3 regions of the Streptomyces sp. NPDC014676 genome follow, and region 1 is predicted to be linked to each of the others. Evidence: riboswitches for the same ligand, from Rfam matches in the RefSeq annotation. Region 1 holds a riboswitch; each other region holds the start of a gene.
The links. Region 1 has a riboswitch for cobalamin ahead of ACF1DX_RS11025 (energy-coupling factor ABC transporter permease). Riboswitches for the same ligand answer to the same signal wherever they lie in the genome.
Positions count from the first base shown of each region.

Region 1 (9,548 bases):
GGTCGCGGTCCAGGCCTGTGGTGGGTTCGTCGGCCAGCAGGAGGGGTGCCTCGCCCACCAGGGCGAGGGCGGTGGCGGCGCGCTGGGCCAGGCCGCCGGAGAGTTCGTGGGGATGGCGGTCGAGGTGGTCCGGCGGGAATCCGGCGCGTCCGGCGGCCTGTTCGGCCGCCGTGCGCAGGGCCGCGCGGCCCCGGACGCCGGTGAGCTGGGCGACCGTCTCCTCCAGTTGGGAGCGGATGGTGCGTACGGGGGTGAGGTGGGCGGCCGGGCTCTGCGGGATGAGGCCGATGCGGCGGCCCCGCACGGTGCGGGCGAGGGTGCGTTCGCCGGCGGTCAGCAGGTCCAGGTCGCCGAGGTGGGCGTGGCCCGCGGTCCGGGCGTTGGCGGGGAGCAGGCCGAGGAGGGCGGAGGCGAGGACGGACTTGCCGCAGCCGCTCTCGCCGATCAGGGCGAGGCATTCGCCGGGTGCCACGTCGAAGTGGGCGTCGGTGACGGCGGCGACGCGGCGTCCGCCCGGCAGCAGGAAGCGTACGGACAGGCCGCGCACCGACAGCACGGCAGGTCGCTCGGCCGTCGCGGCGCCGGTGGACGGCGAAGGGAGGCTCTCGGCCGTCGCCGCATGCGGGATCGCCGCATGCTCCGCCGACGGCACGGCAGGTCGCTCGGTCGTCACAGTGTCAGCTCCGATCGGCGGCGGGGGTTGATCCGCTCCCGCCAGACACCGGCGAGACCGGCGACGGCGAGGGTGGGGATGATCAGGAACAGGCCGGGGAAGAGGGTCGGCCACCACTGTCCGGCGAGCAGGGAGCCGCGGGCGCCCTGGATGAGGGTGCCGAGGCTGGCGGTGTGGGCGGGCAGGCCGAGGCCGAGGAAGGACAGGGCCGACTCGTGCCACATGGCGTGCGGCACCATGAGGACGGCGGCGAGGCCGGCCTGGGGCAGCACGCCGGGCAGCAGGTGCCGGACGACGACCCGCCACCGGGAGGCGCCGCCGGAGACGGCCGCGTCGATGTAGGGGCGGGAGCGCAGCGAGAGGACCTCGGCGCGGACGATCCGGGCGGTGGACAGCCAGTGGGTGAGGCCGACGGAGATCACCACCGGCCAGACGCCCGGCCGGAACATGGCGACGATGAAGACGCCGAGCAGCAGGTGCGGTACGGAGGAGAAGGTGTCGACCAGGCGCATGACCGCGCGGTCGGCCCAGCCGCCGAGCGCGCCGGCGGTGGCGCCGACGGCGGTGCCGATCACGGTGGCGGCGAGCGCGGCCACCACGCCCACCAGCAACGACACCCTGAGCCCGTAGACACAGCGCAGCAGCAGGTCGCGGCCCACGTCGTCGGTGCCGAAGGGGTGGGACCAGGACGGCGGCAGGAGTTTGGCGGCGAGGTCGACCACCTGCTGGTCGAGCCGGACCAGCGGGGGGACGAGGAGCACCGCGAGGACGGTCACGGCGACGAGTCCGGCGGAGACGTACAGCCGCAGGGTGTGGGTGGAGCGGCGGGCGGTGCCGTGTGCGCGCCACACCGGTTTGGTCACGGTGGTGGTGTCAGCAGCCATGGGAGTTGCCTCCGTGGGAGTCACGTCCATGGGGGTCGCGTCCATGGGGGTCACATCTCATTCAGCTTCACCCTCGGGTCGATCAGTCCGTAGAGCAGGTCGGCGAGGAGGTTTCCGGCGAGGACGGCGGCGGTGGCGAGGGTGGTCAGCGCGGCAAGGAGCGGGAAGTCCACGGAGGTGGCCGCCTCGACGGTGGCCGCGGCGATGCCCGGCCAGCTGAACACGGTCTCCACCAGCAGGGCGCCGGTGATGAGTTCGGGGACGCGGGAGCCGATCAGGGTGAGCACGGGCAGCAGTCCGGAGCGCAGGGCGTGGCCGAGCAGGACGGTGCGTTCGCTCAGGCCGCGGGCGCGGGCGCCGCGCACGGGGTCCTCGGCGAGGGCGTCGCCGACGCCCTGACGGACGTAGAGGGTGAACCAGGGCAGCTGGGAGACGGCGAGGACGCCGGCGGGCAGGATCAGGTGGCTCGTGACCTGACCGAAGGTGACCTGGTCGCTGCCGGTGTCGGTGAGGCCGCCGGCCGGGAGGACGTCCAGCTTCAGGGCGAACAGCCAGACGGCGAGCAGGGCGGTCCAGAAGACCGGGGCGGCCTCCAGGGCGTACGCGAGGGAGGTGACCGCACGGTCGAGGAGCGAGCCGGGGCGGCGGGCGGCGAGGACGCCGAGCACGGTGCCGAGCAGGACGGCGACGGCGAACGCGACGGCGCACAGCAGGGCCGACCAGACCAGGCGTTCACCGATGACCTCGGCGACGGGCTGGCGCATCACGGTGGACCGGCCGAGGTCGCCGCCGACCGCGGAGGTCAGCCAGTCCCACCAGCGGGCGGTGAACGGCCGGTCCACGCCGAGGTTCTCCCGCAGCCGGTCCAGGGTCTCCTGGTCGGCACCGAGCGCGGCGGTGCCGGCGTACGCCTTGACGGGGTCGAAGGGGGAGGCGGCGGCGACGGCGAACACGCCGAAGGTGACGACCAGCAGCACCGGCACGGCGAACAGGGCCCGCCGTGCCGTGAGCCGGGCCATCTCTCCCCAGGGGAGTGCGGTCATGCGGCGGGCTGCCAGTCCTCGACGTTCCACCAGGGGCCGCTGGCGAAGCCGTGCTCGTGGGGTTCGGTCTGGGTGGTGAGGTCCTTCCAGCGGTCGGCGAGGACGTACATGTGGTCGATGTGGGTGAGGAAGGTGTAGCCGGGGTTCTTCACCAGTTCGCGCTGGAGGGTGTCGTAGGCGGCCTCGCGGTCCTTCGGGTCCTGGCCGCGGCGGCCGGTGTCGAGGGCCTCGTCGACGGCCGGGTTGTCGTACAGGGCCATGTTGTTGAAGCCGTCGCCGGCGAGGGAGGAGTGCAGGAGCGTGTAGAGGCCGAAGTCGGGGTCGCCGGTGCTGCCGAAGCCGGCGAGGACGGCGTCGTGCTTCATCCGGGGTTCGATGACCTCCCAGGTGGCGCTCTCCACCTTGACGTCGATGCCGGCCTTCTTGGCGTCGGAGGCGTAGGCGAGGGCGTGGTCCTGGCGGACCTTGTCGCCGGAGGGGTAGGAGAGGGTGAAGCGGGCGGGGCGGCCGTCCTTGGCGCGGATGCCGTCCTTTCCGGTCTTCCAGCCGGCCTCGTCGAGGATGCTCTTGGCCTTGCCGAGGTCCTGGGGGCGTTCGACGTCCTCGGCGAACCAGGGGTCGTCGACGGGCAGCGGACCGTAGGCGGGGCGGCCGGCGCCGTCGAGGATCTTGTCGACCATGGTCTCGCGGTCCACGGCGAGGTCCAGGGCGCGGCGGATCGCGGTGTCGCCGGCGACGGGGTTGCCGGTGGGGAGGGTGACGGCGCGGAAGTCGTACGACGTCGCCCGGTACGTCTTCCTGCCGTCGTCGTCCTTGAAGGTGGCGGCGAGGTTGGGCGGCAGGGCCGCGCCGTCGAGGTCGCCGGAGCGCAGCCGGGTGGCGCGGACGTCGTCGTCGGCGATGATCGCCATGGTGAGCTTTTTCACCTTCGGGGCGCCGCCCCAGTAGTCCGGATTGGCCTTGAAGGTGAGTTTCTCGCCCTTGCTCCAGCCGGTGAGGACGTACGGTCCGGTGCCGACCGGCTTGGTGTTGAACGGGCCGGTGTTGGGATCCTGTCCGCCCGCGACGTGCTCGGGGACGACGGGCAGTACGGTGCGGGCGGCGAAGGCCGCGTAGGGGTAGGCGAGGGTGAAGACGACCTTGTCGTCGCCCTCGGCCCGGACGTCCTTGACGGCGTCCAGTTCGCTCTTGGCGGTGTTGTTGGTCTTCTCGTCCAGCACGGTGTCGTACGTGAAGACCACGTCGTCGGCGGTCAGCGGCTCGCCGTCGCTGAACTTCACGCCGTCGCGCAGGGTGTAGGTGTAGGTGCGGCCGCCGTCGGTGACCTCGGGGAGCGCCTTGGCCAGGGCCGGCTTCAGCCTCATGTCGGCGTCGCGGGCGAGGAGTCCGTCGAAGATCTTGGAGTTGCCGTCCTTGCCGTAGCCGAGCAGCGGGCTGAGGGTGTCCGGTTCGGACGGGACCCCGATCACGACGGATTCGGCGGACGCCCCGCCGTCCGCGCCGCCGTCGCCCGGCGCCGAGCAGGCGGCGACCGCACCGGCCATCGCGACCGCGGCGGCGGCGCCCCGTATTCGTCGGGTCGTCATCGAACCTCACACTCCTGTTGCCTGAAAACCGTTGTTGCATATTAATTGCAGCAAGGTACTGCCCAGGACGACGGCCCCCCACTCCCCCGCCCCGACGGACGGCGCCGCTCGTGTCAAGTGCGCAGGTGTGCGCCGGGGTGCGAGCCGCCGGGCGCCGTCCGCGCGCCCCTGGTGGCCGCTTGTCACCGGACCGGAACGGGCACTACTGTCACCACGCCTTGGTGACGGGAAATCGGTGCGATACCGGTGCGGCCCTCGCCACTGTGATCGGGAAGTCCGGCTCCAGTCCTCACGGACAGCCACTGGGTTCTTCGGGACCCGGGAAGGCGGAGCACGGGCGGTGGTACCCGTCAGCCAGGAGACCGGCCAAGGCACGTCAACCATCCACGAGGTGCTGGAGAGGGTCTGCTGAGCCATGCACATAGCCGAGGGGTTTCTGCCACCGGTGCACGCGGTCGCCTGGGGCGTCGCGTCGGCGCCGTTCGTCGTCCATGGAGCCCGGTCGCTCATCCGTGAGGTACGGGAACATCCCGAGAGCACGCTGCTGCTCGGCGCGTCGGGAGCGTTCACGTTCGTCCTGTCCGCGCTGAAACTGCCTTCCGTCACCGGAAGTTGCTCCCACCCCACCGGCACGGGGCTCGGCGCGATCCTGTTCCGGCCGCCGGTCATGGCGGTGCTGGGCACCATCACCCTGCTGTTCCAGGCGCTGCTGCTGGCCCACGGCGGACTGACCACGCTGGGCGCCAACGTCTTCTCGATGGCCGTCGTCGGCCCCTGGGCCGGATACGGGATCTACCGGCTGCTGCGCCGGTACGACGTGCCGCTGATGGTCGCGGTGTTCCTCGGCGCGTTCGTCGCCGACCTGTCGACGTACTGCGTGACGAGCGTGCAGCTCGCGCTCGCCTTCCCCGACCCGGGGAGCGGATTCTGGGGCGCGCTGGGCAAGTTCGGCTCCATCTTCGCCGTGACGCAGATCCCGCTCGCGGTGAGCGAGGGGCTGCTGACCGTGCTGGTGATGCGCATGCTGGTGCAGTCGAGCAAGGGGGAGCTGACGCGGCTCGGGGTGCTGGTGGCGTCGGTGGCCGGGCGGAAGACGGCGAAGCCGTCCGACTCGGCGGAGGCGGTGGCCCGATGAGCCGCAACGCGAGGATCAACACGCTGCTGCTGGTGCTGGTGGCCGCGCTCGCCGTGATCCCGCTGGTGTTCGGGCTCGGCGACCACAAGGAGGAGCCGTTCACGGGCGCGGACGCCGAGGCCGAGACGGCGATCACCGAGATCGACCCGGACTACGAGCCGTGGTTCTCGCCGCTGTACGAACCGCCGTCCGGGGAGATCGAGTCGGCGCTGTTCGCCCTCCAGGCGGCGATCGGCGCGGGCGTCCTCGCGTACTACTTCGGGGTGCGGCGCGGGCGGCGGCAGGGGGAGGCGCGGGCGCTGGAGCGGCTGCGGGCGGAGGCGGGCACGGACACCGAGGCCGACACGGACGCCGGTGCCGGGGCCGTCTCCGAACGACGACGGGTCTGACGGCACGTGCTGCCGATCGACGCGGCGGCGCACAGCAGCCGCTGGCGCCGCCGTCATCCCGTGGACAAGGCCGTACTGGGGCTGGGGCTCACCCTGCTCGCCGTCTCGCTGCCGCCGTGGCCGGGCGCGGCCCTGGTGCTGGTGACGGCGCTCGTGGTGCTGCTCGGCCCGGCGGGGGTGCCGGGCCGGCGGCTGTGGCGGGCGTACCGGGTGCCGCTGGGCTTCTGCGTCACCGGGGCGCTGCCCCTGCTGGTACGGGTGGGCGGGCCGGGCGGGTTCGTGTCCTGGGCCGAGGACGGGCCGCTGCGCGCCGGGGAGTTGCTGCTGCGCACGTCGGCGGCCTCGCTGGGCGTGCTGCTGTTCGCCTTCACCACGCCCATGTCGGACCTGCTGCCGCGTCTGGTGCGGGCCGGGGTACCGGCCCCGCTCGTGGACGTGGCGCTGGTGACGTACCGGATGAGCTTCCTGCTGCTGGACTCGGTGCGCCGTGTCAGCCAGGCGCAGGCGGCCCGGCTGGGGCACACCACCCGGGCGGCGACGTGGCGTTCGCTGGGCGGGCTGGGCGCGACCGCGTTCGTCCGGTCCTTCGACCGGGCGGCGCGGCTGCAGACGGGGCTCGCCGGACGCGGTTACGACGGCACCCTGCGCGTGCTGGTGCCCGAGGCCCGCGTCTCCGTCCGGTTCACGGTCGCGAGCGTGGCGCTCCTCGCGGCGCTGGCCGCCCTCACCCTCGTACTGGAAAGGCGACTGCCGTGAGTGAGTCCGTACTGCTGGCCCTGCGGGGCGCGTCGTTCGCGTACGAGGACGGCCCGCCCGTGCTCGACGGCCTGGACTTCGAGGTGCACGAGGGGCGTGCGCTGGCGCTGCTGGGGCGCAACGGCAGCGGCAAGACGACGCTGATGCGGCTGCTGAGCGGTGGACTTCGGCCCGAGGAGGGCGAGTTGACCGTCGAGGGCCGGCCGGTGCGCTACGACCGCAAAGGCCTGACGGCGCTGCGCACCACCGTGCAACTGGTGGTGCAGGACCCCGACGACCAGTTGTTCGCGGCGTCGGTCGGCCAGGACGTGTCGTTCGGGCCGCTCAACCTCGGCCTGCCCGGCACGGAGGTGCGCGCCCGGGTGGCGGAGTCGCTCGCCGCGCTGGACATCACCGCCCTCGCCGACCGTCCCACGCACCTGCTGTCCTACGGGCAGCGCAAGCGGACGGCGATCGCGGGCGCGGTCGCCATGCGGCCCCGCGTCCTGATCCTCGACGAACCGACGGCGGGCCTCGACCCGGACGGCCAGGAACGCCTGCTGGCCACCCTCGACGGCCTGCGCGAGAACGGCACGACGGTCGTCATGGCCACCCACGACGTGGACCTCGCCCTGCGCTGGGCCGACGATGCGGCCCTGCTCACCCCGTCCGGCGCGCACACCGGTCCGGCGGCCGACATGCTGGCCCGCACGGACCTCCTCGCGGCGGCGGGACTGCGGCTGCCGTGGGGAGTGGCGGTCGGGCGGCTGCTGCGGGCGCGGGGACTGGTGACCGGCTCGGCCGCCGGCCCCCGTTCCCCGGAGGAACTGGCGGCCCTGGTGGCCGCGTCCGCCGGCGAAGGTGACGCGCACGCTCCGTGAGTCACCGGGGCGCGGGTGGCCCGTCGGTGCCCTGCGGAAGCCGGCGCGGGCCCGCCGCCCGGGTGATGGCCGACTCGACGGCGGCGATCCGGTCACCGAGGAGGGCGAGGGCGGCGACCGCGCGGGACAGGGCGTCCTCGTCCGGGCCGCCCAGGCTCAGGGTGCGGACGTGGGCGGCCTTCACCTCGGTCCAGCGGGCCGCCTGTCCGGCGGTGAGCGTGCCGCGCAGTTCGGCGAGTTTCAGGAGGTTCGACTCGGCGCCCGTGGTGAGGGTCTGGGCCTCGGCCGTGTAGTGGTCGTCGATGACGGCGGCCAGTTCGGCGGCGTTCATGACGGGCTGGATCCGCTGGGCGATCTTGTTCATGTTGCGGTAGGAACCCTGGAGCCGGAACGGCGGCTCGGTGCGGGCGTCGTCGGACCGGGTGGCGGAGGCGATGTACGCCGCGTTGACGGCGAGGACGGTCCGGCGGGCGGTGAGCAGGTGGCGCAACACCGCCAGGACGCGGTCCAGTTCGGTGGGGGCGTAGGGGTGGGTGAGGCGGTCGGCGCGAGCGGTGGGGTCGTTCCCGGCGAGGCGGATCAGCAGGTCGAGGTCGGCGCGGTCGCGGCCGGCGAGCGGGGCGAGCACCGGGTTGGCGGTGAGGGCGTTCTCCACGAAACTGAGCGCGAAGACGTCCTCCTTGCCGGTGAGGACGTCACCGAGGTTCCACACGTCGGCGCGGTTGGCCAGCATGTCCGGGACCCGGAAGGCCTCGCCGGACTCGGTGTAGGGGTTGCCGGCCATGCAGACGGCGAACCGCTTCCCGCGCAGGTCGTAGGTGCGCGGCTCGCCCTCCCGCACACCCTCCATCCGGCGCGTGGCGTCGCACAACGGGATGAACCTCTGGAGCAGTTCGGGCGACGTGTGCTGGATGTCGTCGAGGTACAGGAGGGTGTTGTTGCCGGCCGCCAGCGCGAAGTTGATCTTCTCGATCTCCCGGCGGGCGGTGGCGTTCGGCGCCTCGGCCGGGTCGAGCGAGGTGACCGCGTGGCCGAGGGCCGGGCCGCTGACCTTCACCAGCACCAGACCGAGGCGGTCGGCGACGTACTCCATGAGGGTCGTCTTGCCGTAGCCGGGCGGGGAGACGAGCAGCAGCAGGCCACCGGTGCCGGTGCGGCCCGACTCGCCCGTGGTGCCGAGCTGTTTGGCGAGGCTGTCGCCGACCAGCGGGAGGTAGACCTCGTCGACCAGGCGGTTGCGGACGAACGTCGCCATCACGCGCGGCCGGTGGTCGTCCAGGCGCAGCCGGGTGCGCTCGGCGGCCACCAGGGCGGTGCGGCGGCGCTGGAAGGCGCGGAAGGCGGGTACGTCACGCTTCCTGAACTCCTCGGTGCGGGCGAGGAATTCGTCCAGGCGGAGGGTGAGGCGGCGATCGGTGATCCGGGGATGGGTGCCGAGCAGACCGTCCACGGTGACGGTCAGGGGCGCGTTGGAGGTGTGGCGGGGCGCGTCCGGGCAGAGTTCGGCGGCCACGGCCTCCGCGAGGTCGCCGGCGGTCGGCTCGTCCCCGGTGGTCGCGGCGTACGCGGTCAGCCAGGCCTCGGCCAGTTGGCGGCGGGCGGTGAGGTCCGCGAGGGCGGTGAGGTCCGCGTCGTACGCCTCGGTGGTGACCGTGCGGCGGAAGGCGTCGAGCAGGGCGCGGGTGCGGGCGCTGATGACGAAGCCCTCGGGTCCTGTGGTGAGTTCGTCGAAGAGGTACGCGGCGCAGGCCTCCGGGCGGGCGGGGGCGTCCTCGTCCCAGGCGCGTACGGCCCCCGCGAGTTCCGTGCGCAGCGCGTCGAGAGCGGGTGGCGGGCCGAAGGCGTCGCGGACGCGGGCCAGGGAGCGGGCGCGACGGGTGAGGTCGGCGCGCTCCTGGGCCGTGGTGCCGTGCGTCCAGTACAGCAGGGCGTGGGCGCGGGCGGCGGGCTCGTGGCGCAGCGGGCCCGCGCCGTCGTACAGGGGCAGGACGGCGGTGAGGATCGCGGTGGCGTCGTGGTCGTGGACGCCCCGCTCGTACCCCTCGTCGTACGCCTCCTCGGCGGTCCGGCGGACCAGGGCGGCGAGGTCGCCGGTGCCGGTCAGGGCTTCGGGGCCGGGCGTGTGCAGCAGGCGGGCGGCGAGGTGTTCGGCGCGGTAGACCTCGGGCGACTCGGACGGCAGGTGCCGGTTCCACAGCGGGCGGGCGGCGAGGAGGTCGGGG
Region 1 is NZ_JBIBZI010000003.1:521,191-530,738, forward strand. It holds gene ACF1DX_RS11005 (ABC transporter ATP-binding protein) at 1-673, opposite strand, end outside; gene ACF1DX_RS11010 (ABC transporter permease) at 670-1,557, opposite strand; gene ACF1DX_RS11015 (ABC transporter permease) at 1,608-2,576, opposite strand; gene ACF1DX_RS11020 (ABC transporter substrate-binding protein) at 2,597-4,186, opposite strand; cobalamin riboswitch at 4,389-4,572, shown strand; gene ACF1DX_RS11025 (energy-coupling factor ABC transporter permease) at 4,602-5,321, shown strand; gene ACF1DX_RS11030 (energy-coupling factor ABC transporter substrate-binding protein) at 5,318-5,710, shown strand; gene cbiQ (cobalt ECF transporter T component CbiQ) at 5,717-6,466, shown strand; gene ACF1DX_RS11040 (energy-coupling factor ABC transporter ATP-binding protein) at 6,463-7,326, shown strand; gene ACF1DX_RS11045 (DNA repair ATPase) at 7,328-9,548, opposite strand, start outside.

Region 2 (9,548 bases), on a different contig from region 1:
CTGTGCTACACCGATCTCATGGCGGGCTACTACATAGGCGCCCCCGACGACGTCCTGCAGGCGATAGCGGACTACAGCGCGTGGTTCTTCGTCTGGGACGACCGGCACGACCGCGACATCGTGCACGGCCGCTCAGCCGCCTGGCTGCGGCTGAAGGACCGGCTGCACAGGGCCCTCGACAGCCCCGGTGACCACCTGGACCACGAGGATCCGGTGGTGGCGGGGCTCGCGGACAGCGTGGAGCGGCTGTACGCGTTCCTGCCGGGCGGCTGGAACGACCGGTTCGCCCGGCACTTCCACGAGGTGATCGAGGCGTACGACAGGGAGTTCCACAACCGTACGGAGGGGATCGTCCCCACCGTCGAGGAATACCTGGAACTGCGCCGGCTCACCTTCGCGCACTGGATCTGGACCGATCTCCTGGAGCCGAGCGCGGGCAGTGAACTGCCGGACGAGATACGGAAGTACCCCGCCTACCGGAAGGCGGCACTGCTCAGTCAGGAATTCGCCGCCTGGTACAACGACCTCTGTTCCCTGCCGAAGGAAATAGCGGGCAGTGAGGTGCACAATCTCGGCATCAGTCTCATCACCCACGAGGAACTCACGCTCGAAGAGGCAATCACGGACATGAGGCGCCGCGTCGAGGAATGCATCAGCGAATTCCAGGACGCCGAACGGGACGCCCTGCGCTTTGCGGACGCCCTCGACGACGGCACGGTGGGAGGAAAGGAAACGAGTGCCGCCGTACGCGCCTGCGTCGGCAATATGCGGAACTGGTTCAGCTCCGTCTACTGGTTCCACCACGAGTCCGGCCGGTACCGGGTCGACAGCTGGGACGACCGGTCCACACCCCCGTACGTCGACAACGAAACGGCAGGTGAGTCATGACCGTCGAGTCGGTGAACCCCGAAACGGCCGGGGAGGCCGGACTGCGCGAGCCCCCCGTGGCCGGCGGAGGCGTCCCCGTCCTGGGCCACGGCTGGAAACTGGCGCGCGATCCGCTGTCCTTCATGTCCCGGCTGCGCGACCACGGCGACGTGGTGCGCCTCAAGCTCGGACCGAAGACGGTGTACGCCGTCACCACCCCCGCCCTCACCGGGGCGGTGGCGCTGAGTCCCGACTACATCATCGCCGGACCACTCTGGGAGTCCCTGGAGGACCTGCTCGGCAAGGAGGGCGTCGCCACCGCCAACGGCCCGCTGCACCGGCGCCAGCGCCGCACCATCCAGCCCGCGTTCAGGCTCGACGCCATCCCCGCGTACGGGCCGGTCATGGCGGAGGAGGCGTACGCGCTCGTGGAGCGCTGGCGCCGCGGCGAGGTGCTGGACGTCACGGCGGAGTCCTTCCGCGTGGCCGTCCGGGTGGCCGCCCGCTGCCTGATGCGCGGCAGTTACATGGACGCCCGGGCGGAGCGCATCTGCGCCGACCTCACCACGCTGTTCGGCGGGATGTACCAGCGGATGGTGGTACCGCTCGGACCGCTCTACAAGGTGCCGCTTCCGGCCAACCGGCAATTCAACCGCGCGCTGGCCGATTTGCATGTCCTGGTCGACGAGATCGTCGCCGACCGACGGGCAAGCGGTCAAAAACCGAACGATTTGCTGACGGCTTTGCTGGAGGCGGAGGACGAGAATGGCGAGCCCATAGGGGAACAGGAGATCCACGACCAGGTACTCGCCATCATCACCGCCGGCAGTGAAACCGTCGGATCCACGATCATGTCGCTCCTCCTGGTTCTCACCGAGCACCCGGAACTCGGAGACAAGATCCGCGACGAGGTGAAATCCGTCGTGGGTGACCGCCCGGTCGCATTCGAGGACGTCCGAAAGCTGACGTACACCGCGAATGTCGTCGTCGAGACCCTGCGGCTGTATCCGGCCGTATGGATATTGACGCGCCGCGCGGTGGCCGACACGGAACTCGGCGGATACCGCATTCCCGAGGGCGCGGACCTCATCTACAGTCCGTACGCGATCCAGCGCGACCGGCGGTCGTACGAGCGGCACGAGGAGTTCGACCCCGACCGGTGGCTCCCCGAGCGGGCGGGGGACGTGCCCAAGTACGCGATGAGTCCGTTCAGTGTGGGCAACCGCAAGTGCCCCAGCGACCACTTCTCGATGGCTGAGCTCACGCTCGTCACCGCGGTGGTCGCCTCCGCCTACCGCTTCGACCACGCGCCCGGCTCCGACGCCAGGCCCCGGATCGGCATCACGCTCCGGCCGCGTCGGCTGATGCTGCGGGCGGTGCCCCGCTGACCCGCGCGGCGCGCGTTCAGGCGGCCTGAGGGCCCCTGAACGTGCGCCGGTAGGTCTGGGGCGTCGTACCGACGGCGCGGACGAAGTGGTGGCGCAGCGCCGCCGCGTTGCCGAAGCCGGTACGGCCCGCGATCGCGTCCACCGTCTCGTCCGTCGCCTCCAGCAGACGCTGCGCCAGCAGTACCCGCTGGCGCAGGATCCAGCGGTAGGGCGTGGTGCCGGTCTCCTGCTGGAAGCGGCGGGCGAAGGTGCGCGGCGACATGTGGGCGCGGGCGGCGAGCTGCTCGACGGTGGTCTCCTCGTCGAGATGCCGCTCCATCCACACCAGGACCTCGGAGACGGTGTCGCCCCCGGACCGCGGCAGCGGGCGCTCGATGTACTGGGCCTGCCCGCCGTCGCGGTGCGGGGGCACCACCATGCGCCGGGCGATCTTGTTGGCGACCTCCGGCCCCTGCTCCTTGCGTACCAGGTGCAGACAGGCGTCGATGCCGGCGGCGGTGCCCGCGGAGGTGATCACCGGGTCCTCGTCGACGTAGAGCACATCCGGCTCGACCGTCAGATGGGGATACTTCCTGGTCAGCGCCTCCGCGTGCTTCCAGTGGGCGGCGGCACGCCGGCCGTCGAGGAGTCCGGCGGCGGCGAGCACGAACACCCCGGAGCAGACGCTGAGCACCCGCGCGCCCCGGTCCACCCCTCTGCGCAGGGCGTCCAGCAGTTCGGGCGGGAACTCCCGGGACACGTAGGAGGAACCGGCGGGCACGGCGATGAGGTCCGCGGTCTCCAGACGCTCCAGACCGTGCTCGACCTGGAGGGAGAAGCCCGCGTTGGTGCGCACCGCCGGGCCGTCGGCCGAGGCGACGGCGAAGTCGTAGACCGGCAGGCCGTCGTCGCTGCGGTCGACGCCGAAGACCTCGCAGACGACACCGAGTTCGAAGGGGTTCACACCGTCGAGGAGGACGGCGGCCACGTTCTGGAGCATGGCTCCAGTGTGCCGCGCCCTTGGCAGTAAATCGAGGGTGCACGGCAGTCCTGCCACTGCCGGTAAGGAGTGTCGGGCGCGACAGTGGTGTCATGGATACGACGCAGATGGAAGCACTGATCGCGATGGTGGCCGTTCTCGGCCTGTTCGTCCTCATGATCCTCCCCGCCCTGATCGGCATCGCGCACGACCGGCGGATCGACCGGCAGATCAGGCAGGCCGAGGCCGCCCGCGCCGCCGCCGAGCGCCGCACCGGGCCGGCCGCCGCCCGCCCGGCGCGGGGTGCCGCCCCCCACCGCACCGCACGGGCGGCGTGAGGCGGCACCGGGAGGCCCGGCTCCCTAGAAGTCCTCGTCCAGGTCGACCGTGCCCTCCACGGCGACCTGGTACGCGGACGGGCGCCGCTCGAAGAAGTTCGTCAGCTCCTGGACGCCCTGGAGCTCCATGAAGGAGAACGGGTTCTCCGACCCGTACACCGGCGCGAAGCCCAGCCGCACCAGCCGCTGGTCGGCGACGCACTCCAGGTACTGCCGCATCGACTCGGTGTTCATGCCCGGCAGCCCGTCCCCGCACAGGTCCCGCGCGAACTGCAGCTCCGCCTCGACCGCCTCGCGCAGCATGTCGGTGACCTGCTGCCCCAGCTCCTCGTCGAACAGCTCCGGCTCCTCCTTGCGCACGGTGTCGACCACGTCGAAGGCGAAGGACATGTGCATCGTCTCGTCCCGGAACACCCAGTTGGTGCCGGTCGCCAGCCCGTGCAGCAGACCCCGGCCGCGGAACCAGTAGACGTAGGCGAACGCCCCGTAGAAGAACAGGCCCTCGATGCACGCGGCGAAGCAGATCAGGTTGAGCAGGAAGCGCCGGCGGTCGGCCCGCGTCTCCAGCCGGTCAAGCTTCTCCACCGAGTCCATCCACTTGAAGCAGAACTCGGCCTTCTCCCGGATGGACGGGATGTTCTCCACGGCCGCGAAGGCCGCCGCCCGGTCGTCCGGGTCGGGCAGATAGGTGTCGAGCAGCGTCAGGTAGAACTGGACGTGCACCGCCTCCTCGAAGAGCTGCCGCGACAGGTACAGCCGCGCCTCCGGGGAGTTGATGTGCTTGTAGAGCGTCAGCACCAGGTTGTTCGCCACGATCGAGTCGCCCGTCGCGAAGAACGCGACCAGCCGGCCGATCAGGTGCTGCTCCTCGGGGCTGAGCTTCGCCAGGTCGGCGACGTCCGAGTGGAGGTCGACCTCCTCCACGTGCCAGGTGTTCTTGATGGCGTCCCGGTAGCGCTCGTAGAAGTCCGGGTAACGCATGGGGCGGAGCGTCAGCTCGAAGCCCGGGTCGAGCAGGTTCTTCGTGGTGCTGGTCATTACTGGCAGGCCTCGCAGGACTCGGGGTTTTCCAGGGAGCAGGCGACGGCCTCGGGGTCGGCCGCCTGCGGGACGGGGACGGTGGTGCGGGCCGCCGCGCGGGCGATCCGGGTCGCCGGGCGCGAGCGCAGGTAGTACGTGGTCTTCAGGCCCTGCTTCCAGGCGTACGCGTACATCGAGGAGAGCTTGCCGATGGTGGGCGTCTCCAGGAACAGGTTGAGCGACTGCGCCTGGTCCAGGAACGGGGTGCGGGCGGCGGCCATGTCGATCAGACCGCGCTGCGGGATCTCCCACGCCGTGCGGTACAGCCGCCGCACGTCCTCGGGGATCCACGCGAAGTCCTGCACGGAGCCGTTGGCCTCGCGCAGCGCCTCACGGGTGCGGGCGTCCCACACGCCGAGCCGCTTCAGATCGTCCACCAGGTACGAGTTGACCTGGAGGAACTCCCCGGACAGCGTCTCGCGCTTGAACAGGTTGGACACCTGCGGCTCGATGCACTCGTACACGCCCGCGATCGACGCGATGGTGGCGGTGGGCGCGATCGCCAGGAGCAGCGAGTTGCGCATCCCGACGGAGGCGATCCGCGTCCGCAGCGCCACCCAGCGCTCCGGCCAGGTCAGGTCGGTGTCGTAGTGGTCGGGGTGCAGCACGCCCCGGGCGGTACGGGTCTTCTCCCAGGCCGGGAGCGGGCCGTCCCGCTCGGCCAGGTCGGCGGAGGTCTCGTACGCGGCGAGCATGATCCGCTCGGCGATCCTCGTGGACAGCGCCTTCGCCTCGGGGGAGTCGAAGGGCAGCCGCAGCTTGAAGAAGACGTCCTGCAGGCCCATGGCGCCGAGACCGACGGGACGCCACTTGGCGTTGGAGCGGCCCGCCTGCTCGGTCGGGTAGAAGTTGATGTCGACGACCCGGTCGAGGAACGTCACGGCGGTGCGCACCGTCTCGTCGAGGCGCTCCCAGTCGATGTCCCCCCGGTCCACGAAGGCGCCGAGGTTGACCGATCCCAGGTTGCAGACCGCCGTCTCCCCGTCGTCGGTGACCTCCAGGATCTCCGTGCAGAGGTTCGAGGAGTGGATGACGTGGCCCGGCTCGGCGGTCTGGTTCGCCGTGCGGTTGGCGGCGTCCTTGAAGGTCATCCAGCCGTTGCCGGTCTGCGCGAGGGTGCGCATCATGCGGCCGTACAGCTCGCGGGCCGGGAGGGTCTTCCTCGCCAGGCCCTTCGCCTCGGCGGCCCGGTACGCCGCGTCGAACTCCTCGCCCCACAGGTCGACCAGTTCGGGCACGTCCGCGGGGGAGAACAGCGACCAGGGCGCGTCGGCGTTCACCCGGCGCATGAACTCGTCCGGCACCCAGTGCGCGAGGTTCAGGTTGTGGGTGCGGCGGGCGTCCTCGCCGGTGTTGTCGCGCAGCTCCAGGAACTCCTCGATGTCCAAGTGCCAGGTCTCCAGGTAGACGGCTGCCGCGCCCTTGCGCCGGCCGCCCTGGTTCACGGCGGCGACCGAGGCGTCGAGCGTCTTCAGGAACGGGACGATGCCGTTGGAGTGCCCGTTGGTGCCGCGGATCAGCGAACCCCGGGCGCGGATACGGGAGTACGACAGGCCGATGCCGCCGGCGTGCTTGGAGAGGCGGGCGACCTGGTGGTAGCGGTCGTAGATCGAGTCCAGCTCGTCCTTGGGGGAGTCGAGGAGGTAGCAGGACGACATCTGCGGGTGCCGCGTGCCGGAGTTGAACAGGGTGGGGGAGGAGGGCAGGTAGTCCAGGCGGCTCATCAGCCCGTACAGCGCGGCGACCTCGTCCACGGAGCGGGCGCTGTCGTCCTCGGCGAGTCCGGCGGCGACCCGCAGCAGGAAGTGCTGGGGCGTCTCGACGACCTTGCGGGTGACCGGGTGCCGCAGCAGGTAGCGGCTGTGCAGGGTGCGCAGGCCGAAGTAGCCGAAGCGGTCGTCGGCCCCGGGGTCGATCAGCGCGTCCAGGCGGTCCGCGTGCAGGCGGACGAACGCGGCGGTCCGGTCGGCGATCAGACCCTCGCGGTGCCCGGTCGCGACGGACCCGGTGAACGAGGTGACGCCCTGCGAGGCGGCCTCGGCGCGGATGCCGATGGTCAGCAGCCGGGCGGCGAGCCGGGAGTAGGCCGGGTCCTCGGAGATCAGCCCGGCCGCCGCCTCGGTGGCCAGCTCCCGCAGCTCCGCCTCGTCGGCGGAGGCGGACCGGCCGCGCAGCGCGGCGGCGGCGACCCGGCCGGGGTCGGCGTCGGGCAGGTCGGCGGTCAGCTCGGTCAGGGTCCGCAGCAGCGCGGCACCGGGGCCGCCGCTCTCCTCGGGCACGTCGATCACTGAGGCCGGATCGGCTGGCGCGATGGTCACGTGGGGCTCTCCCTCGCTCGGCACGGGGCCTCGAAGAGCGCAGGGGGCAGTACACGAGCGCACGCGGCGTCGCGTCCACCGGCCCATTCCGCGAGGCCCGGACGTCCACGCACCCGGACCGGACGGCCGGGTGCGCTGTCGGCAGGTCCTCGGACTGACGCCCAGGCACACGCGTACGCGGGCATGGGTACACCGTTGCGGGACAGTTCCGGATTCACACCGGATTCCCCTGCGACGACAGCGAGCATGAGCATACATCTTGTGCCGGGTGTCGTCGGCAACCCCATATGTTGTGTCGCGGAGGTGTCAGAGCGTCAACTCGTAGGTGAGGAGAGTGAGGTCCGGACGCTCCGCAAGGGGGCCCCAGTCGCGCTCCGGGGTGCGGGTGAAACCGAGCCGTTCGTAGATGCGGTGGGCGGCGTGCATGGTGCGCTGGGTCGACAGCACGACCCGTACGCAGCCCCCGGTGGCCCGCGCCCGGTCCACGCAGGCCCGCACCAGGGCCTCCCCGGCGCCCCTGCCCCGGACCGCGCGGGCGACCGCGAGCATCCGGATCTCCGCCTCGCCCGGCCCCGCTATGTCGGCCATCGGGCCGGGGCCCGGCACGAAGGTCACCCCGCCCAGCACCGTCCCGTCCGCCACGGCGACCAGCACCTCGGCGGCGGCCGCCCGCTTCCCCACGTTCCGCAGCTCACCGAGGTACGTGTCGCTCTCCCCGAAGTCGAGCAGTCCGTCCAGCAGATAGGCCTGCGCGGTGATCTCACCGAGCTCCGCGTGCTCGCCGGGCTCCACCGGCCGGATGACGATGTCCATGAGGGGAGTGTGCCGGACGGGTACGACGACGGGCCGCCGGATTTCTCCGACGGCCCGTCGTCCCGGCTCACCGGGGGTCAGTGCGCGCTGCCCGCCGTGGCCGGCGGGAGCTCCACCTGGACACCGGGGTCGCCCGCGTCCGCCGTGTAGTCCTGCGGCCTGGTCTCGTCGATGCCCTCGGGCGCCTTGAGCGCCCTCATGACGAAGGTCAGGACGACCGTGACCAGGACGTTGAGCACGAACGCGGTGAGGCCGATGTAGCCGATCTCCCCGATGCCCGGGATCTCCTCCGACGACCCGCCGAAGTGCTTCTGCGTCGGCGAGGCCACCCCGTACGCGGCGACCGTGCCGTAGATCATGCCGACCGCCCAGCCGCCGATCAGCGCCCAGCGGTGGAACCAGCGGGTGAACAGGCCGCCCACCAGCGCCGGGAAGGTCTGCAGGATCCAGATGCCGCCGAGGAGCTGGAAGTTGATCGCGACCGTCTTGTCCATGGTCAGGACGAAGACCAGCGCGCCCACCTTCACCAGCAGGGACACGATCTTGGAGACCTGGGTCTCCTGCTTCGGCGTCGCGTCCGGCTTGATGAAGTCCTTGTAGATGTTGCGGGTGAAGAGGTTCGCCGCCGCGATCGACATGATCGCCGCCGGCACCAGCGCGCCGATGCCGATGGCCGCGAAGGCCACGCCCGCGAACCAGTCCGGGAACATGTTCTCGAACAGCTGCGGGATCGCCAGCTGGCCGTTGCCGACCTTGACCCCGGCCGCGATCGCCATGAAGCCGAGCAGCGCCAGCAGGCCCAGCATCAGGGAGTACAACGGCAGGATCGTGGTGTTGCGGCGGATCACCTCACGGCTGCGCGAGGAGAGCGTCGCCGTGATCGAGTGCGGGTACATGAACAGCGCGAGCGCCGAGCCGAGCGCCAGCGTGGCGTACGTCCACTGGCCCGCCTCGCCCGGCACCAGCGCACCGCGCGGCGCGCCCGTGGCCGGGTTGGTCTGGCTGTACGCCTCGCTCGCCTTGGCGAAGATCTCGTCGAAGCCGCCCAGCTTGATCGGGATGTAGATGATCGCCACCGCGATCACGATGTAGATCAGCGTGTCCTTGACGAACGCGATCAGCGCGGGGGCCCGCAGACCCGACGAGTACGTGTACGCCGCCAGCACACCGAAGGCGATCAGCAGCGGCAGGTCCTTGACGAACCAGTTGGTGTCCTCGCCGCCGCCGACGCCCATCACGTCCAGCACGGCCTGGATGCCGACCAGCTGGAGCGCGATGTACGGCATCGTGGCCAGGATGCCGGTGACCGCGACGGCCAGCGACAGTCCCTTCGAGCCGAACCGGCCGCGCACGAAGTCGGACGTCGTGACGTAGCCGTGCTTGTGCGACACCGACCACAGCCGGGGCAGGAAGGTGAAGATCAGCGGGTACACCAGGATCGTGTACGGCACCGCGAAGAAGCCGGCCGCGCCCGCCGCGTAGATCGCCGCCGGTACGGCCACGAACGTGTACGCGGTGTACAGGTCGCCGCCGAGCAGGAACCAGGTGACCCAGGTACCGAACGACCGGCCGCCCAGGCCCCACTCGTCGAGGCTGTGCTCGTTCTCGGCCTTGCGCCAGCGCGCGGCCATGAACCCCATGGCCGTGACCAGCAGGAAGAAGAAGATGAAGACGGCGAGTGCCACGCCGTTCACGCCGTCGTTCACTGCGACGCACCGCCCTTCGCGGCCGAGCGGGCGCGCTGGTCACGCTGCCAGAGCTTGTACGCGATCATCGTCAGGGCGGT
Region 2 is NZ_JBIBZI010000002.1:176,228-185,775, reverse strand. It holds gene cyc1 (epi-isozizaene synthase) at 1-888, shown strand, start outside; gene ACF1DX_RS05220 (cytochrome P450) at 885-2,255, shown strand; gene ACF1DX_RS05215 (GlxA family transcriptional regulator) at 2,272-3,234, opposite strand; gene ACF1DX_RS05210 (hypothetical protein) at 3,327-3,551, shown strand; gene ACF1DX_RS05205 (ribonucleotide-diphosphate reductase subunit beta) at 3,576-4,589, opposite strand; gene ACF1DX_RS05200 (ribonucleoside-diphosphate reductase subunit alpha) at 4,589-6,949, opposite strand; cobalamin riboswitch at 7,072-7,233, opposite strand; gene ACF1DX_RS05195 (GNAT family N-acetyltransferase) at 7,256-7,762, opposite strand; gene mctP (monocarboxylate uptake permease MctP) at 7,840-9,468, opposite strand; gene ACF1DX_RS05185 (DUF3311 domain-containing protein) at 9,465-9,548, opposite strand, start outside.
Region 2: linked by a shared signal. The riboswitch ahead of ACF1DX_RS05200 (ribonucleoside-diphosphate reductase subunit alpha) and the one ahead of ACF1DX_RS11025 (energy-coupling factor ABC transporter permease) in region 1 are both predicted to bind cobalamin.

Region 3 (9,548 bases), 410 kb from region 1:
GCATGGGGAAGAGCAGTCCGGCCCCGCGTACCTCGATGATCTTTGAGGTGGGGTCTCGTCGCAACCGTGTGTCTCGTGGAGGCGGGCCCGGAGAACGTCACTCGATATGGGTCGTTGCCCTGCCTGCCGGCCAGGACTGCTGATACTCGATGAGTCGGCCTGCCGGGTCGTGCCGGCGGTTGGGTGCGAACAACAATTTTGTTCAAGAAGCAGCGCCGGGTATGCGGCCCGAAGAAGGGAGTGTCTTGTCGCATACTCGGCGCTGACCGGCAGAGTTACGCCGTCGTGGCTGCTGTCTCGGTGGCTTCGACTGCGGACTTGAAGTCAGGGTGGACCCCCATTTGATCAAGCCACACGCTCATCAAGTTGTAGCAATTGAACCTTTCGATCTTTCCGTCACGGAGGTACCAGAGGTCCGCCGCCGGCACGTCGATCCGGTTCCCGGTCGGTGGGATCTCGCCGACCGGAGTCGGAAACCCTCCGAGATGCGTGCCCTGGATTCGCAACTCGACGGCGACGACATCACCGAACGCATGTACCTCGAGCAGCTCACGGTGTACATCGGGGAAGGAGCGGGCGAGGCCCGCGATCACCTGAGGAATCTGCTCTCCGCGGAAACTCTGCGAGGTCGACATGTCGTTGAACGACCCGTCCTCGGTGAACAAGGCCAAGAAACCGTCACCGTCGAGAACGTCCCCTTCCGCGAGCCGGTAAGCCTCGCGAATGGTCTTTTCGTTACTTTCCATTCCTGTTCTCCTTTGAGTTCGCAACACGCTCACGGTCCGCGCTTGTCTTTGATCGACCCTTCCCGGCTGTCGTAACAATAGTTGTTACGGCGGATTGTCGCAACCTTCACTGTTGCGACTGCACTGTCGTAACATGGAGCGTTGCGACCGGAGGAGGGATCATGAGCGCCAACAGCAGGCTGACCATCGCCGCCCACGCGCTGGCCTGGATCGGTCTCTACCAGCGCCAGGGCCACGAGGTCGCCACCTCCGAGCAGATCGCGACCAGCGCGAACACCAACCCCGTGGTGATCAGACGACTGCTCGGCGAACTGCGCGGGGCCGGCCTCGTGGAGTCCCGGCGGGGCGCGGGCGCGGGCTGGTCGCTGGCACGCGAGCTGGAGTCGATCACCCTGCTCGACGTGTACGAGGCAGTGGAACCCGGCCCGCTGTTCGCGATGCACCGCACCACCCCGGACCAGGGATGCGTGGTGGGTCACGGCATCCAGCCGGCAATGCGGGGCATCTACCAGGACATCGAGGAGACCCTGAGACACGAACTGGCCCGCGTCACGCTCGAGACCGTACTCCGGGACGTACTCGCGGCACCTCGCCAGCCTCTCTGATCAGCTGGGCGACCCCGTGCGAACCGTGGGGTTCGGCGTGGGTTCTGCCCACCGGGGCGGAGTGACGTGAGCGTGTGCCGCCGCACGAACTCCACCACCTGCTCCGGCACGTCCTCCAGCGCCGAAAAACACCCCATGCGCTGATACGACTTCAGCATCAGCAACAAGGCCAGCAGATACTCATCCCCGTCCGTCGCCCCGGCCGCCCACTCCAGCTCGTCAGGAGTCGGCGAGAAGAACAGATGCAGCTCATGCGCGGTGATCAGCCGCTTGAACCGCGGATACGCGGTCCGCTCGATCGAGGTCACACCCCCCAGCGGACTGCCCCCGACGACCCGAACGACGGGGAGTCCGAAGTGCGTCGAACTCGGTTCCCCGTAGTAACGTCCCCCGCCCGGCTCGACCGCGGCTCCGCGCCATCCCGTCAGGCCGCCGATTCCGACGAGGGCGATCCGCTGGGTCAGTTCTTCGGCGGCTTCGGCGTACAGGTCGGCGAGGGCGTCGCAGCCCTGCCGGCGCAGCATGGATCCGGCGCGGTGGAGGCGGTAGGCGGGGCGGACGGGGAGGTACTTGTGGACGAAGGCGCTGGCGCCGCCGTTCTCGCCGGTGAACGCGTCGTGCGGGTCCTCGGCGCGGACGAAGGGCGACTTGAAGACGTCGACGAACGCATCCCCGAAGATGCCCGCTTCTTGCCCTCCTGGGCGCGGCGTTCGTAGTACGCCTGGGTGCGCGGGTCGGGGCGCGCCCGGTGAAGACGATGCGGTGCAGGGCGGCGTTGGCCCGCAGTCGCCGCCGCGGTTGAGCCGGCGCGTACTACTTCAGCCGAAGGAGTATTCGATGGGCCAACTCCACAAAGGGCCGCAAAGGACGCCTCGGTGTCCAGCCGCTCGGAATGTCGTCCGTCATGGCTGCGATCGCAAATGCAGCGTCCCCGAGGGCAGCGCTGGAAGACAAACCGCATGACGAGTCGAACGCGTATGCGGAACGGCCCCTCGCTGGCCTCGTCGTTCGGGCTGTCGTCGACGATCGCCGGGATCGGCGGCGTACGTCACCGGCCGGCCCGCGGTCACCGCGCTTCGAGCCGTTCGGCGGGCGGCGGCAGAGGCAGCGGCTTCGGCCTCTCCGTCCGTGCGGTCAGGAGGCCGGGCGCCGTCGTGGCGGCGTGATGGTGTACAGGTCGAGGATGTCCGGCCGGGGTGCGACGCCCGGCCCGCCGGCGCGTGCCCAGGCGGCGATGTCCTCGGTCGCGTCCGGGTCGTTGACCAGTCCGAGCCAGACGGGCCGGGCACCTGCGGCCCTGCCCTGCGCGGAGGGCTGGACGACGATGACGTTGGCGTGTTCGCAGACGTCGAGGCAGGCGGACACCCGCACCGGCACCTGAGCGCGCAGACGTGCCGTCTGGGCCGCGTGGTCGACTCCGGTCACTTTGGGGCTGCCGCAGCAGCAGTCGCGGCACACGACGACGCGGCACGGTACGGGGCCGGCCGCCGCCTCGGTCCTCGCGTCGTCCGTCGTCCGTCCGGTCGGCGTTGCGGGCATGCGGTGCCGTTCCTCTCTCCGGGGAGATCCGCCCCGGTGGTCCGTCGAGGAGGCGACCGCGTGAGTCTCCTGGCTCTCGGGGCGATGCTCGTCCCGGCCTTCCCACCCGCTGCCGGGCAGTGGCTCGTACGGGACTCGCTCGCCGATCACAGTGGCGGGACCGCGCCGGATTCGCACCGTCTTCCTCGTTCCGCCGTCGCCCTGTCGCCGGCCATCATCCCATCCCGGGACGCCGTGCCGGCCGTCAGTCCGTCTCCTGGGCGTGGGGGGCCGTCGCGGGCGGATGGGTCGGGCGGTCCCGTCCGCCGTCGCGGCCGGACACCACCACGACGACCAGCCCGACGACGACGGCCGCGACGGCGCCCCGTCCCGCCACCCGCACCCACCACCCCGGCCGGGCCGCGCCCCCGCCGGGGGAGCCCAGCCGTTCGGCCCGCCGGGCAGGTCTCAGCAGACGGAGCAACAGCAGTACGGCGACCGGGAGTTGCAGCAGCCACAGGACGGTGCGCGGCCACTCCCCGTACCAGACGCTGGTTCCGTACAGCAGCGTGTGCCACACGCTCAGCACGTACACGACGATCACGAAACGGTGCAGCCGCCGCCAGGTGTTCGTCCCGATGCGGTGCCGGACGTAGAACAGCAGCCCCAGCGGAATCGCCAGGTACAGGGCGCCCTGGCCGATCGGGATGGCGACCTGGCCGGTGCCGGAGTCGTACCAGCCCGGCACGAAGGTGTCCGCGAAGGCCACCCACAGCCGCTCGGCCCAGTCCACCTTCGTCTCGTAGCGCACGAGTTCCGCCGCGAACATCAGCGCGTGGGCGAACATCAGCGCCATGGTCGTCAGGCTCGTGGTGCGGTGCCAGCGCTCCAGTACCTGCCGGGAGACCGGCAACCGGGCGGGGCGCGGTCCCGACAGCAGCAGACCGAGCATGACCGTGCCCCACGCCCACAGCAGCCCCGACCAGCCGAACGCCTGGCTGAGCAGGTACATCCAGTAGGTGCCGGGATCGTCCATGAACGGCATGACCGCGACGGTGTCCGAAGCACCCGACTCCATGCGCGCCCACAGGAACGCGAACACGAGCACCGTGACCACCACCGCCGCGCCGGCGTCGGGCAGGGCGGACCGCAGGTCGCCGCGCAGCGCGACGCGGTCACCGGAAGGCCGTCGCCGTCCGGGCGGGGCCGCTGCCCCGTCTTCGTCCGGCCTCACGTCCGACGTCATCAGGGGCCTCCCGGGCACGGGCACCGCGGCAGCGGTGCGCATGTGGCGTGAGACAACAAGTCTGGCCGAGGGGGTGGTGATGCCCGAGGCGGTATCCGGCCAGACTGGCCGTGCACGCCGTCGAGCGTGCCTCCAACGCGTTGCGTGCGGCCGGGTCCGCACGACCTTCTGCCGTCGGCTCGGGAGACAGGAAGCCGGTGCGCATCCGGCACGGTCCCGCCACTGTGACCGGGGAGCGCCTCTCCGACATACCACTGCGCTGTGCGCGGGAAGGCGTGGGGAACGTCGATCCGGGAGTCAGGACACTGGTCCGTCGTGGGCCCGTCCCACGGAGCGCGGACTCCAGGAGGCTTCACGCGTCCCAGCTGTTTCCCCCAGAGCCGGGGGCGGCCGGGCCGGCGGATGCGGCAGCCGTGCGGAAGGCCGCGGCCGGGGTGTTGTCGCTCCGGCCATGCCCCGGTGCCGTGTCACTCACGCGCGGGTCCACTTCTGGTTGGCCTGGCCGTTGCAGGTCCACAGCACCAGCGGGGTCCCGTTGGCGGTGCCGGCCCCGTTGGCGTCGAGGCACAGTCCGGAGCGGACGTTGCGGATCGAGCCGTCGGAGCCGACGGTCCACTTCTGGTTGTCCTGGCCGTTGCAGGGCCAGGTGATGACACGGGTGCCGTTGGTGGTGCCCTGGTTGTAGGCGTCCAGGCACTTGTCGCCGTAGACGCGGATCTCGCCGCCCGCCCATGTGGTCCACAGCTGGTTGGCGGCGGTGTGGCAGTCCCACAGCAGAGTCGCGGCGCCGGCGGTCGTGGAGGCGTTGTCCACGTCCACGCAGCGGCCGGAGGCGTTGCCCCGCAGGCGTGAGGTGGTGGCGGCCGTCGGGCTGCCGCCGCTCACCCGGTACGCGACGACGCCGTGCGCGGGGACGCTCGCCGAGATCTGCCCGGACGTGCTCGACGTGCCGCCGTTCCACAGGTCGGTGAGGGTGAACGGTCCTCCGCCCAGGCCGATCTGGGCGGCCGTCGTGGTGACCGTCGCCGCGCTCTGGCCCCGGTTGAACAGCCCCACCGCGACCGAACCGTCCGCCAGGGGCTTGGCGAACACCTCGATGTCACCGTCGTCGCGCACCCTGCGTCCGCCCGCGCCCCGGGAGTCCTGGTTCACCGCCAGCAGGCGCGGGTTGCGCAGGATCGCGCTGACGTCGGCGGACATCGTGCGGATGTCGTTGCCGGCCATCAGCGGGGCACTCATCAGCGCCCACAGGGCGAAGTGGGAGCGGGACTCGGTCAGCGACAGGCCGGGGCGGCCGACGACCAGCATGTCGGGGTCGTTCCAGTGTCCCGGGCCGGACTGTGCGGCCAGCGGCGCGTTGACGTCCAGGACGTTGCCGACGCCCATCGGGTAGCTGTTGGTGTTGCCGTTCTGCCAGATGTCGAGCAGGTCCTCGGTCGTCCGCCACAGGTCGGCGACCTCGCCCCAGTCGTACGTGGACCCCGTGATGGCGTGGAAGCTGTTGGGGTTGATGCTGTAGACGATCGGCCTACCGGTGGCGCGCAGGGCATCACGCATCAGCGTGAACCGCGCGACCTGCTCGTCACGCGTGCCGCTCGAGGAACACCAGTCGTACTTGAGGTAGTCGACCCCCCACGTGGCGAACGTGGCGGCGTCCTGGACCTCGTGGCCCCTGCTGCCCGTGGCGCCCGGGTAAGTGCCCACGGTCTGCGCGCAGGTGCGCTCGCCCGGCACCTGGTAGATGCCGAACTTCAGGCCCTTGCCGTGGATGTAGTCCCCGAGGGCCTTCATCCCGCTCGGGAACTTCGCCGGGTTGGCCCGCAGGTTGCCCTGCGCGTCACGCTGCGGGTCGAACCAGCAGTCGTCGACCACCACGTACCGGTAGCCGGCGTCCCGCATGCCCGAGGACACCATCGCGTCGGCGGCCTGGCGGACCTGGGCCTCGGTGATCCCGCACCCGAAGCTGTTCCAGCTGTTCCACCCCAGTGGTGGGGTGAGCGCCGGACTGCCCGGCGCGGCCGTGGCGGTGGACTGCGCCGAGGCCGTCACGGACGCGGTCACCGTCAGCGCGGCGGCCGCGAGGAAGCGGAACAGTCGTCCGCCTGATCGTCTGGGCACCGGGACTCCTTCGGCAGGGAAGAGGGGGAGAGGAGAAGGTTCGAAATTTCGATTGCCGTTCGGAAACGTCAGGTGTTCCACGGATACTAGAGAGGCGACCGGCCGTGTCAACACCTCCTCGAGGAGCAGGATGTGTCGCGTGATCAGCAAGGGAGCAGGGACGAGGCATACCGACTCCACATCAGCCGCTTCGAACATTTCGAAGCGGCGCACGACTCGCGCGAGAAGGGTTGACGGGTACGTCGACCTCCTGTCATCCAGAATGCTCGACACGTCGCACCATGTTCGATATTCCGAATGCGGCGGAGTCGCTCCGATCGATGAACCCGAGGTGAGTACCTCCATAAATCTGTCATGGCCCCATCAATTTTTCACCCGTCGCCGCACGCTCGCGGCCGCCACCGCGGCCTGGCCGTCGGCGCCCTCCTCCCTCCTGGGCCCGCCCTCGCGACCGCGGCGCAGTACACGAACCCGGTGATCTGGCAGGATTTCGCGGGCATCGACATCATTCGCGTCGGCGACACCTCCTACGCCTCGGCCTCGACCATGCACTACTCGCCGGGCGCGCCCGTTCTGCGGTCGTACGACCTGGTGAACGGGGAGCCCGCTGAAACAGCTCGGTCTTCGCCGGGCATCCGTCCTGAGCGTGCCGGCCACGACCGTCCCGATGAACCCGGCACCGCGACCGGCATCGGCGGAAGAAGGGGCAGGCCGCAACCAGCACCCGAGCCATCGGACCGGACGGCAGTCGCTGCTTCCGCCGCTGGACCCCGACCACCCCGGCCGGCTCCTTGGACGCCCCGCGCCGCGTCCGGGAGCAACCCGTTCGGACCGGGGCCCGCCCCTCCCGGACAGTGAGGAGTCAGGCGCTGGCCCGGACGGCCAAGCGGGTGGGGAGGACCAACGGGGTGGGGTCCTGCCCGTTGACGAGCGCGACGAGCATGCGCGCCATCTCCCGTCCGAGAGCCTCTATGGGCTGATGGACGGTGGTGAGCGGCGGATCGGCGATCTGGGCGGCCGTCAGGTCGTCGAAGCCGACCACGGCGACGTCGGCGGGGACCCGTCGGCCGGCCTCCCGCACGGTGCGCAGCGCTCCCGCCGCCATGTTGTCGTTGGCGGCGAACACTCCGTCCACGCCGGGGTGTTCCGCCAGCAGCGCGGCCATGGCGGCGGCTCCGCTGCGCTCGGTGAAGTCCCCCTCCAGCGGCGGGAACGGATCGAGACCGGCGCCCAGCATGGCGTCCCGGTAGCCGCGGTACCGGGCGCGCCCGGCCTCGGTGTCCAGACGCCCGCAGATCACGGCCACGCGCCTCCGGCCGAGTGAGACCAGATGCTCGGTCGCCTCGCGCGCTCCGCCGACGTTGTCCACGTCCACGTACCACCGGGGAGCCGGACCGACCGGGCGCCCGCCGAACACGACGGGCATCTGCGCCTCGTCGGCCATCCGGGTCAGCGGATCGCCCTCGCGCAGCGCCATCAGCATCACACCGTCCGCGCCCCTGGACCGCAGGAGCTCCTCGACCCGCTTGCGGCCCCGGTCGGAAGCGGCCAGGCACAGCATCAGATGCAGATCCGCCTCGTCCAGGGCGGCCGACGCCCCCACGATCACCCGGGCGAAGAACGGATCGGCGAAGATCGACGGATCCTCTCCCGAGACGACCAGGGCGGCCGCTCCCGTCTGACGGGTGGCCAGCGCGCGGGCGGTCGGATTGGGTACGTAACCGAGTTGCCGCACGGCCCGTTCGACAGCCTCGCGCTTGGCGCGGCTGACGTGCGGGGCGTTGTTGAGGGCGCGGGAGGCCACGGAGCGGGAAACGCCGGCGCGTTCGGCCACCTCGTCGAGCGTCGGACGCCGACGCGGCGCTGCTTCTGCCATGGCTCGTGAGTCTTTCACAGGCGGGGAGCGCTCAGGGACGCAGGATATGGGACCGCTTCCAGTAGGGCGGCCCACAGGACCTACGCCTCCCTGTGAAAGCCGAATGCTGCGCAGACTGTTGACACCCCAACCACCCACCCACACGATTGGGACCGCTTCCAGTGGGAGCGCTCCCAAGCACACCTCCTCCGAAACCGAGGTACTGTCTTGAGCCGCAGACTCCGCACACTGATGGCAGCGCTCTGTGCTCTGCCGCTGGCCTTCGCCGCCGCACCCTCCGCCCACGCGGCCGACCCCACCACCATGACCAACGGGTTCTACGTGGACCCCGACTCGAGCGCGAGGCGGTGGGCGGCCGCCAACCCCGGCGACGGCCGGGCCGCCGCGATCAACGCCTCCATCGCCAACACACCGATGGCCCGCTGGTTCGGCTCCTGGAGCGGCACCATCGGCACCGCGACAGGTGCCTACGCCGGAGCGGCGGACTACCGGGGCAAGCTGCCCATCCTCGTCGCCTACAACATCTACCACCGTGACTACTGCGGCGGGCACTCCGCCGGCGGAGCCGCCTCGCCGTCCGCCTACGCCAACTGGATCGCTCAGTTCGCCGGAGGCATCGCGGCCCGCCCGGCCGTCGTCATCCTCGAACCGGACTCCCTCGGAGACTACGGCTGCATGACCCAGGCCCAGATCGACGAACGCGAGGCCATGCTCACCGGTGCCCTCGCCGAGTTCAACCGCCAGGCCCCCAACACCTGGGTCTACATGGACGCCGGCAACCCGCGCTGGGCCGACGCGGCGACCATGGCCCGGCGCCTCCACGAAGCCGGCCTTCGACAGGCTCACGGCTTCTCGCTCAACGTCTCCAACTACATCACCACCGCCGAGAACACCGCCTACGGCAACGCCGTCAACAACGAACTGGCCGCCCGCTACGGCTACACCAAGCCGTTCGTCGTGGACACCAGCCGCAACGGCAACGGCTCCAACGGCCAGTGGTGCAACCCCTCCGGCCGCCGCATCGGCACGCCCACCCGGACGGGCGGAGGCGCCGAGATGCTCCTGTGGATCAAGACGCCGGGCGAGTCCGACGGCAACTGCGGTGTCGGAACCGGCTCCACGGCCGGCCAGTTCCTCCCCGAGGTCGCCTACAAGATGATCTACGGCTACTGATCCGGGATTCCCGCCGCCCGCACAGGCGACCGGCGGCCCGCCCCAGACGCCGGCGACCGCAGCAGGCGTTGCCCGATCGCCGGTTCGGGTGATGCGTGCGGGCGGGAGCACTCGCGGTGGTGGGGCGAGCCTCTCCGGTGCGTCGACCACACCTTGGCCTTCGACTCGGGTGGAGGGTGCAGCGTCGATGGTGTGACGACCGAAACCGGTGTTGCTGTCAGAAGTGCTGACAGGCCATGGCCCGGTACCGCGTTGCGGCTGGACCT
Region 3 is NZ_JBIBZI010000003.1:114,651-124,198, forward strand. It holds gene ACF1DX_RS09250 (nuclear transport factor 2 family protein) at 276-746, opposite strand; gene ACF1DX_RS09255 (Rrf2 family transcriptional regulator) at 908-1,351, shown strand; gene ACF1DX_RS09260 (DUF4158 domain-containing protein) at 1,252-1,659, opposite strand; gene ACF1DX_RS09265 (hypothetical protein) at 1,594-2,067, shown strand; gene ACF1DX_RS09270 ((2Fe-2S) ferredoxin domain-containing protein) at 2,486-2,890, opposite strand; cobalamin riboswitch at 2,953-3,080, opposite strand; gene ACF1DX_RS09275 (ferric reductase-like transmembrane domain-containing protein) at 3,135-4,115, opposite strand; cobalamin riboswitch at 4,302-4,423, shown strand; gene ACF1DX_RS09280 (glycoside hydrolase family 27 protein) at 4,587-6,233, opposite strand; partial or broken gene ACF1DX_RS09285 (xylosidase) at 6,577-6,842, shown strand; gene ACF1DX_RS09290 (LacI family DNA-binding transcriptional regulator) at 7,096-8,109, opposite strand; gene ACF1DX_RS09295 (glycoside hydrolase family 6 protein) at 8,317-9,282, shown strand.
Region 3: linked by a shared signal. The riboswitch ahead of ACF1DX_RS09270 ((2Fe-2S) ferredoxin domain-containing protein) and the one ahead of ACF1DX_RS11025 (energy-coupling factor ABC transporter permease) in region 1 are both predicted to bind cobalamin.